2 linked regions of the Acaryochloris sp. CCMEE 5410 genome follow. The protein of the gene in region 1 binds, or shares a complex with, the protein of each later gene. Links are inferred from orthologs where the notes say so. Each region holds a gene or a part of one and is shown on either strand. Other genes may lie near its edges.

Region 1 (5,599 bases):
GATGATCATATTTCCAGTCGGCTCATCCACGGGGAGTCCTGCCCCAATAGCTGCAGCCACTGGCTCATCTAGCAGGTGAACCTCTCGGGCCCCCGCTTGGCTGGCGGCTTCCATAACGGCCCGTCTCTCTACGCCCGTCACACCACTAGGGATACCCACGACCACACGAGGAGACACTAAGCTTTTACCCCCATGAACCCGACGGATAAAATGCTGGAGCATCAGTTCAGCTTTCTCAAAGTCTGCAATCACACCATCTCTTAGGGGGCGAATTGCAACGACATTACCAGGGGTACGGCCTAACATCATTTTGGCATCAGCCCCTACGGCTAGGGTTTGCTTTGTGACTTGATCGACTGCAACCACTGAAGGTTCTTGCAGCACAATCCCCTTACCTGATACATATGCCAGGGTGTTTGCTGTACCAAGGTCAATGCCAATATCCCGAGAGAAGCGACTGAAAAGGCCCACTATTTCCTACCTTTGAAGAATTTATAACTAGGTTATTTTATCTGCACTTAAATTGTAAACGTGCTGGATTCTATTACGTTTTTATCAAATCGTCCAGTTTTGTTGGATATTTATTAGATTTCTCCTTCAGATCACGGATTACCCTCGGAGCTGTCCCAGCTTTAAATTCAAAATCGATAACCCAAAGATCAGCAGGAATAATACGAGCCCCATAGCGCAGGCATAGCTATAGCCATTGCCCACTTCCGAAAAAGCCTGTTCATATAAATTAGCCACAATCGTAATCGTACTCCCCAAAACGCCGCCTCCAGGGGTCATGACATAGACTTCTTCGAACACCTTGGCAGCTGAGATGGCTGAAATGACGGACACTAGCATTAGATAAGGCTTCATCAAGGGAATGGTGATATCCCAATGCTTTTGCCAGCCATCTGCCCCATCAATTGCGGCGGCCTCATAGAGATCTGGGGGAATTGCTTGTAACCCCGCCAAATAAATCACCATGTAATATCCCAACCCTTTCCAAACCGTAACCGCCATCACGCAGTAAAGTGCAATATCCGGATTTTGCAGCCAAACGATGGGTTCGCCGGTCCAGCCCAACTGACCAAGAATCGTTTCCATTAGCGGATTCTGGGTAATCAGACGAATACCTTGATTCAGCAAGCCACGCTCATCGTATAGCCACTTCCAGGCAATGCCTGCCACCACCATGGAAATCACAACTGGGGTGTAATAAGCGGCGCGGAACCAATGAATTCCTTTCAGTTTCTGATTGACAAGAATCGCTAAGCCCAAGGGCAGGATGACCAAGATGGGAACGACACCAATCAGGTAAATCAACGAATTCTTCAAACTTTGCCAAAAGACATCGTCCGTCCAAAGCCGCTCAAAGTTACCCAGACCAATCCATTCTGGGGTTTGGCCCAGGGTCTCAAACTGCGTAAAACTCAGATAAAACGCTTGTAGCGCTGGCCAAAATACACTCAAGCTGAGAACACAGAGGGCAGGGGCTAAGAAGAGATAAGGGGCCGCAGTGGACCAAGACAATTTGCGGAGGGACATGGGGTCTCTTACTGGCAGAGGACTGAATTGAAGAGCAAAGCAAAACCCCGAGAACGGGACGATATTGAGTCTATATCGATCTACTCGGAAGCAGCGTTATATAGCTGAAAAATTTCATGAAAAGTTTGCTTGAGCTTCGATTGAAATCCTGCAGGAGGAGGGGTGTTGCCGAGAAAGGTCCAATCGCCGATGGTTGAGAACCGCCATCGTTGACTGCCAAACGGACCAAAACAGGAGGCTTCAATGCCAATCAAACGGTTGTCATGCATTCGTAGTTGAACCAGAGTATGTCCTGCAGGCAAATTAAACCCCATATCGATGGAATAGGGATCCACCCATTCCAGGGTATCGGGGTCATTGGTCCAAGGCTTCAGGTTGGCTTTGACATCAGGGAACTGCCGCTTAAATAAGTTAACAATGGCAGCTATTTTAGTGGCAGATTCAGGGTTTGTGACTTGCTCAGCCGCATTCATCTGGACCGCTCCTTCAAATGATCTGAATCCTACTGGGCAGGGTTAAGCCGAATGAGATTGGCTTAACGTCTTTACAATACTTTAACGGGACTCTCAATATTAGCAAGGGTTCAGCCGAACAAAGGAGCTGATCTCAGGGCTTTAAATGACCCTGGCATTTTCACTCCGAGACTCAGCGACGGTTTTTCTTAGGTGGCAGCAACACCCCTGAAATGAACCCACCAGACTGCTGTGCTACCTGCCTTTATGGAAAAATGCTATCGTGTCGCTGTCCCCCGTTGATGCAAGGGTCATGAACCGGCTCTGCCCCTATTGTTTTTATCAAAATGAGCCCGAACAGCAGAGTACCTGTGCTCAATGTCAGCAAGACTTAACTGACATCCCTTGCTGTCAAAATTGTGGCGCGACCCAACTTGAATTTGCGCGATATTGCTATCATTGCGGCCTGAGGCTTTTGCCTGCAAATCTCATTGCCAAGAATAGTTTTACCTATCTTAAGAACCCCTATCCGGGTCTAAAAGCAGTGAATCTAGGCCCTGAAAGCGAGTTCGTTGAACAATTGGATCCTCATGCAACCCAGTTTCAGCAAGAGTCTCTTCGCCTCCTGCATGTTCAATCTGGAACCCTATTGGCCTTGCCAGCTCAGATCAACCCTATTTTGATTGGGAAGGCTGGGGCAGGACGTTATCCTCATATTGACGTACTCGATTTTCCCAATTCTGAGGTGGTCTCGCGGCAACAAGCGTGCCTACATATGGTACGGGACCAATGTGCGATCGCAGATTTAGACAGCACTAACGGCACCTATATTAATGAGGTACCGTTGCCCACCGGCCACCAACACCCCCTACAATTCGGCGATCGGATCAACTTTGGCCCCTCTGATAAATTCACTTTGCTGTTTATTCGGGAGTTACCCATCAACTTGAAACATCTTCAAACGGTTTCAGGTGGAGATGGAGAATTTGAGCATGAGATTTTAGAAACCTATGGGCAACGGGCCCAGCAAAGCCTAGAGCAAATGAAAGCGGCCTTCGCAGAACAGGATCAAGAACGGTTGGTCTCCACAGCCGAAGACTTAACCCTTGCTAGCCATAACGTTGGCGCCCAAGTGGTGCATTTACTCGCTTCTCAATTTCAAACGCCCCCTCAATACAATGCTGCCCATTTTCATCGTCAACTCTTGAAGGTGATTGAAGAGGCACTCCAGAAAGTGCGATTCTTTACTAAGGTTTACTATTAGCCTGCCTTTTAACCACTCGATATTCGCCCCATCCATCCCTATGCTCAACGTTGATTCCCAACCCGCCCTCTTGGTTCTAGCTGATGGCAGTTCCTATCGCGGGTGGTCCTTTGGCGCACCTGGCACTGCAGTGGGGGAAGTCGTTTTTAATACTGGCATGACCGGCTATCAAGAAGTACTCACAGATCCCAGCTATTGTGGACAGCTCGTCACCTTTACTTATCCTGAACTCGGCAACACGGGCGTCAATATTGAAGACGAAGAATCAGACCGTCCTCAAGTCAAAGGGGCCATTGCCCGCAATCTTTGTCACCAACCCAGCAATTGGCGGTCCACCCACACCCTATCCAACTACCTGCAACAACACCATATCCCTGGAATTTACGGCATTGATACACGAGCCCTAACTCGCAAGATCCGTTCCGCTGGTGCCATGAATGGCGCCATTTCCACTGAAATACTAGACTCGAACGCTTTGCTAGAAACGGTGTTGCAAGCTCCCTCCATGGAAGGGTTGAATTTGGCAGAGCGGGTCACCACCCATACCGCTTACGAATGGGTCGACCCAACCCCTATAGATTGGGAATTTAGCGAGTCCATTCCCCCTGCAGACTCAACTCAACCCCCTCTGACCGTCGTCGCCATCGATTTTGGGATCAAGCGAAACATCCTGCGACGCTTAGCAAGCTATGGATGTCGAATCATTGTAGTTCCAGCTCATACCTCTGCCGCTGATATTCTCAGCCATCAACCAGACGGTATTTTCCTATCCAACGGTCCTGGAGATCCAGCCGCTGTCACGGTAGGTATTGAAACAGCCAAAACCCTGATGGCCGAACAAAAGCCCATGTTTGGCATCTGCTTGGGACACCAGTTATTGGGATTATCTCTGGGGGTCGATACATTCAAACTCAAATTTGGCCATCGAGGGCTGAATCAACCGGCAGGACTACAGCAGCAGGTTGAAATCACTAGTCAGAACCATGGCTTTGCCTTGAGTGCTGAATCCATGGCCCAGGCCGAAGTGGAAGTTACCCATCTAAATCTCAACGATCAGACCATCGCTGGCCTAAAACACCAATCTTTACCGGTCTTCTCCGTGCAATATCACCCTGAAGCCAGCCCTGGTCCCCATGATGCGGATTATTTATTTGCACGGTTTGTGCAGTCCATGCTTGAGCATCGTTCAGGAAGCTAAGCCCCATTAAGCACCGTGACCAAAGATCCTTTATCTTCCCCTAGCTTAGCCGTTGAGATCTCTGGGGCAGGCTTCCCCATTCTCTGCTTACACGGCCATCCAGGCTCAGGCCAGTGCATGGGTATTTTTACCCATTTTTTATCAAAAAAATATAAAACTTTATCTCCTGATCTACGGGGGTATGGTCAGAGTCAAACCCGTGCGGCCTTTACCATGGAGGATCACCTTCAAGATCTGATCCACCTACTCGACCAAAATCATATTCAACAATGTTTGATTCTAGGATGGTCTTTAGGCGGCATTTTGGCGATGGAGTTAGCGGTCCGTTATCCTGAACGCGTCAGCGGGCTCATTCTAGTGGCGACAGCAGCCTATCCTCGCAGTAATCACCCTCCCATTACCTGGCAAGACAATCTCTTTACAGGTCTGGCAGGGATCATCAACTGGCTACGACCGGGCTGGCGTTGGAATATCAATCTGCTGGGAAAGCGCTCCTTGTTTCGCTATTTAATAGTGCAGCAAACCCCGAAGGCCTATGAATATTTAGCTCGCTACGCAGTTCCAGCTTTTATTCGCACTTCTAAATATGCCCAAGCGGCGCTCAATCAAGCTTTACGGCAGGGATATAACCAAGAGGAGCAACTCAAAGAAATTCAGTGTCCTTGCCTCGTATTGGCAGGGGCTCAAGATCGCCACATTACGCCAGCCTCTAGTCAAACCACTGCTGAACTGATCCCGATCAGTGAGTGGATTTGTTATGAGCAAACCGCCCATCTGCTGCCCTGGGAAATACCTGAACAGATAGAGCGAGATCTGCAGATATGGCTGAAGAAGACTCCTAGGGCCACTCTCAATTCAGTTGGGGATTGATTTTGACAGGGATAACGGGCTCAACATCGGGTTCATCACAAACCGTCAATTGGGTCGGTTTGCAGCGTTTGACATCCGTCACAATCGTTTGAGCCTGCTCAGCCTCTAGGTCCTCAATATAACCAGGTAAAGCCTCTTCTGCGTCTTTTTGACTGATAAAAGGGCCAAAAAAATAGATGCAAACCGGCGAAGATGTCTTGATTTCAACCCACCAGGCTAATCCTAAGCGATTATAGAATTCGGCAAAGCGGCTCGACAAATCTGTAGTGTTATCTTTTG
Region 2 (5,432 bases), 430 kb from region 1 along the record:
CTACTCTTTTAAAATCAGCCCGATATTTCTGTCGACTGGTTTGCCATAGCCCCGTCATTCCTGGTTTGATACAGAGCCGTTGCCAATCTTCTCTTGAGTAAACTTTCACTTCATCCAGCGTGGGAGGACGAGTGCCCACTAAGCTCATTTCACCTCTCAAAACATTGATAAATTGAGGGAGTTCGTCTAAGTGAGTTTTACGCAGAAATTTACCGACTCTGGTGACCCTAGGATCATTCCGAACAGTAAAGAATTTGTACTGCTGATTTCCTGTCGTTTTCAGCTTAGTTCGCTCTGCATTTCGCACCATAGTCCGAAACTTTAGAATTCTAAACTGTTTTCCTCGTAAGCCCACCCGATATTGAGTGAAGAAAATTGCCCCTGGCGAATCAAGCACAATAGCGAATGCAATTAAGGGCAGCAAAACCAGCATCATAGCTATGCCGATGATGGCCCCCAACACATCTAACAATCGTTTCAGTCGACTCCGCACCGAAGGATGAGGGTGGAGGGTAAATAATTCGATATCAAATACTTTAGATTGCCAATCTAAAGCAGCCCACAAGTCTTTGCGACAGATATCTCCTGATTCGACTAAGATTTCTCCCAGGAGTTTCCAATCAGATTGATCAAAAAAAATCCTCTGTTGTTGTAGTGCTCGAGTGAGCGTATCTTGGTCGATTAATTGGTTATGTATGAGAATTTGACCCAACGTGTTCTCTGTCATAATGTGAAATTCCATTGGGAAGATTTCTGCAGGTTAGGAAATTAAAAGTGATGAGACAAACCCTTTAACCTAGCCCCACTTCATCTGCTCAAGAAACTCGAATCTGTTGACAGAACACATAGAGAAATAAGTTTCTATCTAGCTTTCAAGAAAATAGAAGTATCGTATTCAGTTTTGTATAAGAACGATTAACTTTCCTTGAAAGAGATAGTAACACACTAAAAAAAAATAAGCTATTTAAAGTTCAGTGAATTCTGATAAACCTTTTGGATTGATTCGGTTACTTAGTGTGTATCCCTTTGGCAAGGGAATTTTGGACATGTGTTGATTACTTCTTAGGACATCGAGGGATCAGCTGCTTAAACTTCATCCACATATTGTGAGTAGTAAAGTCCAAAAAAATTTTGTGATAGAGATGGCTTATCCAGCAGGCTAGGCGTTGATTTGGAAGGGCTGCCTCTATGTATCAAGCATGAAGAACCGATGAACCTGATTGTCCAGAACGTTATCTCATAACCGATCTGCCTTTTTCCATAGAGGTGAAGATTATCAGAATATAGAAAACCTTGTTAACTGTATTGAAGATTACAAAAAAATACCAAAATTCTATTGCCTTAGGTGAGGTTAAAGTTGTCAGGATATTGTCAGATAAGATAATGTTTTTGATTCTAGATGAATCGTTGGAAAAATCTAGAAAACTGTATTGCAAGTCACAAAAAATCATCAAAACTGTATTGTCTTTGGCAAGACTAAAGCTGTCAGGATCTTTTAGTAAGAAGCTAATGCCATAGATGTCAGTTGAATCGCTCAATAAAATCTTGGAAACTGTATCGAAGATCACAAGAAAATTATCAAAACTCTATTGTTTGGAGTAAGGCAAAAGCTGTCAGGATGTTATCTAAAAAGATAATGTTGTTGATTTCAGTTGAATAGTTTTAGCAAGCTTGTTTGAGTGCTTAGCATGAAGATGCTACCTTGCCGCTCTCTATGGTCCCTATCCGAATAATCTGTTCAAGGTGCCGAATCCTCAAGATTGACTAGCGGTTAAAACCAGAGGATGTCACAATCCTTAGGAGTGGAAATTGAAGTCCCTGACTACGCCTGAGAAGGATCTGATCTGACTCAGGTTTAATTCCTAGCCTGCCTATCTCTAAGAAGTCCCTAGCTTATGCCTCGTCGTGATGATCTACACAAAATCCTACTGATTGGTTCTGGGCCAATTGTGATTGGGCAAGCCTGTGAATTTGACTATTCTGGCACCCAAGCTTGTAAGGCTCTGCGGGATGAAGGGTATGAAGTGGTGCTGATTAACTCTAATCCCGCCACGATTATGACGGATCCAGAAACAGCAGAGCGGATCTATATTGAGCCCCTGACCCCGGAATTGGTGGAAAAGGTGATCGCCAAAGAGCGACCGGATGCCTTACTGCCAACCATGGGAGGCCAAACCGCTTTGAACTTGGCGGTGACCCTAGCAAAGGCTGGGGTTTTAGACAAATATAATGTAGAGCTGATTGGAGCCAAGCTTCCGGCCATCGAAATGGCGGAAGACCGCAAGCTGTTTAAGGAAGCCATGGAGCGGATTGGCCTAGGGGTTTGTCCGTCGGGCTTGGCCGAGACCATGGCAGAATCCCAGCAAATTGCCCAAGAAATTGGTACTTATCCCTTAATTGTCCGTCCTGCCTTTACTTTGGGAGGTACAGGTGGAGGCATTGCCTACAACCAAGAAGAATTTGAAGTCATTGCCCAGAGCGGTCTAGATGCCAGCCCCGTTTCTCAGATTTTGATTGAGAAATCCTTGATTGGCTGGAAAGAGTATGAACTGGAGGTTATGCGGGATCTGGTCGATAACGTAGTGATTATTTGCTCCATCGAGAACATTGACCCAATGGGGGTGCATACGGGGGACTCGATTACTGTTGCCCCAGCCCAAACCTTGACGGATAAGGAATACCAGCGGTTGCGGGATGCTTCGATTAAGATTATCCGCGAAATTGGAGTGGAAACGGGTGGATCGAATATTCAGTTTGCGGTCAATCCTGACGATGGCGAAGTGATCGTGATTGAGATGAATCCTCGGGTGTCCCGCTCCTCGGCCCTGGCGTCCAAAGCCACCGGATTTCCCATTGCCAAGTTTGCAGCTAAGTTAGCGGTGGGTTATGCCCTGAGCGAAATCCCCAATGACATCACCCGTAAGACCCCGGCAAGCTTTGAGCCGAGTATTGACTATGTGGTTACCAAGATTCCTCGGTTTGCCTTTGAGAAGTTCCCCGGCTCTGAACCCACCTTAACCACGCAAATGAAGTCCGTGGGTGAGGCGATGGCCATTGGTCGCACCTTCCAGGAATCTTTCCAAAAGGCGTTGCGGTCTTTGGAGACGGGGCGATTTGGCTGGGGTTGTGACCAGGCTGAAAACCTACCGAGCTTGGAGCAGATTCGGGCGAGTCTGCGCAATCCTAATCCTGAACGCATTTACACTGTTCGCCATGCGTTGCAGGCAGGACTGAGCGTCGAAGAAATTTACGACATTACTGGGATTGACCCCTGGTTCCTCTGGCATTTTCAGGATCTGTTGACGACGGAAGCGTATCTTAAGCAAACCAATCTGTACGATCTGACTGCTGATCTGATGTGGCAGATTAAGCAGCAAGGCTTTAGTGATCCGCAGATTGCCTTTGCTACCCAAGCTAACGAGGATGAAGTTCGCAACTATCGCAAGCAATTGGGGGTAGTGCCAGCCTATAAAACCGTGGATACCTGTGCGGCGGAATTTGAAGCATTGACGCCCTATTACTATTCCACCTATGAGCAGGAATCGGAGGTGTTGCCCTCCGATCGTCGCAAGGTGATGATTTTGGGGTCGGGACCCAACCGGATTGGTCAGGGTATTGAGTTTGACTACTGCTGTTGCCATGCGTCTTATGCCTTGCAGGCGGATGATTTTGAGACGATTATGGTCAACTCCAACCCAGAAACGGTCTCCACAGACTATGACACCAGCGATCGCCTCTATTTTGAGCCCCTGACCAAAGAAGATGTGCTCAATATTCTAGAAGCAGAAAACCCGGAAGGGATTATTATCCAGTTTGGTGGGCAAACGCCGCTGAAGTTAGCGGTACCCCTACAAACCTACTTACAAGGTAAGCCCGATGGTCCCAAGATCTGGGGCACGTCACCGGACTCCATTGATATTGCAGAGGACCGGGAGCGATTTGAGCAGATTCTCCATACCCTCAATATCACACAGCCACCCAATGGAATTGCCCGCAGTAGTCAGGAAGCGACGGAAGTGGCACAGCGCATTCAGTACCCCGTGGTAGTTCGGCCTAGCTATGTGCTGGGGGGACGGGCAATGGAGATTGTCTACTCCGATGCAGAGCTTGAACGCTATATGACCTTTGCGGTCCAGGTGGAACCAGATCATCCTATCCTGATTGACAAGTTTTTGGAAGATGCCATTGAGGTGGACGTGGATGCGATCTCAGACCGTACTGGTGAAGTCGTCATCGGCGGCATTATGGAGCATATTGAGCAAGCAGGCGTGCACTCAGGCGATTCAGCTTGTGCTATTCCTACTTTGTCTCTGGGGGAAGAAACTCTAGCAACTATCCGAGAATGGAGTAAGCAACTGGCTCAGCAACTGAATGTGATTGGGTTAATGAACCTGCAGTTTGCGGTTCAGGGTGAGCAGGTGTATATCTTGGAAGCCAACCCCAGAGCCTCCCGCACGGTGCCTTTTGTATCTAAAGCGATTGGCTTGCCCTTGGCCCAGGTGGCGGCCCGTTTAATGTCGGGTCAAACCCTCGCTGATCTGGGCATTAAAGAGGAGCGTATTCCCAAGCATATTTCGGTTAAAGAGGCAGTGTTGCCCTTCGCTAAATTCCCTGGCACTGACACCATTCTCGGTCCTGAAATGCGCTCCACGGGAGAGGCGATGGGGATTGATACGGATTTTGGCAAAGCCTTTGCCAAGTCTCAGTTCTCAGCCCATCAGGATTTACCTCAGTCCGGCTCTGTCTTTGTCTCTATGACCGATCGAGATAAGCAGGCGGTAATTCCCATTGTCAGGGATTTAATTGATCTAGGGTTCAAGCTAGTGGCGACCGCTGGCACCCAGAAGGTGTTGGAGGCCGAAGGGTTTGAGGTGGCTCCCGTGCTCAAACTCCATGAAGGCCGTCCTAATGTTTTGGATTTAATTAAAAATCGTCAGGTACAGCTGATTCTCAATACCCCTTCTGGTAGCGATGCCCATGCGGATGGTCGCTTGATTCGGCGGTCGGCTTTGGCCTATAAGATTCCGCTGATTACGACGATTGCGGGGGCAAAAGCGACGGCAGCAGCTTTGCGATCGCTACAATCAGAAACGATGGATGTGAAAGCGATTCAGGACTATCACCTGCAAATGCAGTGATTTTGAATGGCTCAGCTAAACGGCAAACTGCCAGATGATCGGTTCCCAACCATAGGCATCCCCTTGAGTTCTGACGTGACCCAGCCCTGGGAAAGGCATATGGGGCACCAACAGCAGGCGACGCTGGGTGGTAACCGTTTCCAGTAACTGACGACGAGCGATTACCCCCTGTTCAGGGTCACCATCAAAGGCCACTTCCCAGTCTGGGTTTTCCAAGTTAAGGGGATCGCTAAAGAAAACATCTCCGGTGGTGAGTAGACTGTCTTCGCCAGACGTAATGAGGAAGGAAGCTTG

What was found. The genes of interacting proteins can lie anywhere in the genome.
Region 2: the proteins of carA (region 1) and carB are in contact, whole or in part, in a solved structure (PDB 1KEE), measured with the Escherichia coli proteins. The link is inferred for Acaryochloris sp. CCMEE 5410 from one-to-one orthologs.

The regions. Positions count from the first base shown.
Region 1 is NZ_AFEJ02000001.1:1,456,433-1,462,031, reverse strand. The notes cover bases 2,583-5,371. They hold carA (glutamine-hydrolyzing carbamoyl-phosphate synthase small subunit), read left to right. Parts: upstream 2,583-3,292; coding sequence 3,293-4,450; downstream 4,451-5,371. Other genes in these bases: ON05_RS06425 (DUF1816 domain-containing protein), read right to left, coding at 5,301-5,371; ON05_RS06430 (alpha/beta fold hydrolase), read left to right, coding at 4,466-5,320; ON05_RS06440 (FHA domain-containing protein), read left to right, coding at 2,583-3,252. Also shown: ON05_RS06455 (rod shape-determining protein), read right to left, coding at 1-471; ON05_RS06450 (carbohydrate ABC transporter permease), read right to left, coding at 610-1,536; ON05_RS06445 (hypothetical protein), read right to left, coding at 1,617-2,009; more of ON05_RS06440, read left to right, coding at 2,272-2,582; more of ON05_RS06425, read right to left, coding at 5,372-5,599. UniProt on the Escherichia coli protein: Small subunit of the glutamine-dependent carbamoyl phosphate synthetase (CPSase).
Region 2 is NZ_AFEJ02000001.1:1,022,554-1,027,985, reverse strand. Bases 1,521-5,338 are described here. They hold carB (carbamoyl-phosphate synthase large subunit), read left to right. Parts: upstream 1,521-1,895; coding sequence 1,896-5,138; downstream 5,139-5,338. Other genes in these bases: ON05_RS04545 (MBL fold metallo-hydrolase), read right to left, coding at 5,154-5,338. Outside these bases: ON05_RS04555 (WecB/TagA/CpsF family glycosyltransferase), read right to left, coding at 1-727; more of ON05_RS04545, read right to left, coding at 5,339-5,432. UniProt on the Escherichia coli protein: Large subunit of the glutamine-dependent carbamoyl phosphate synthetase (CPSase).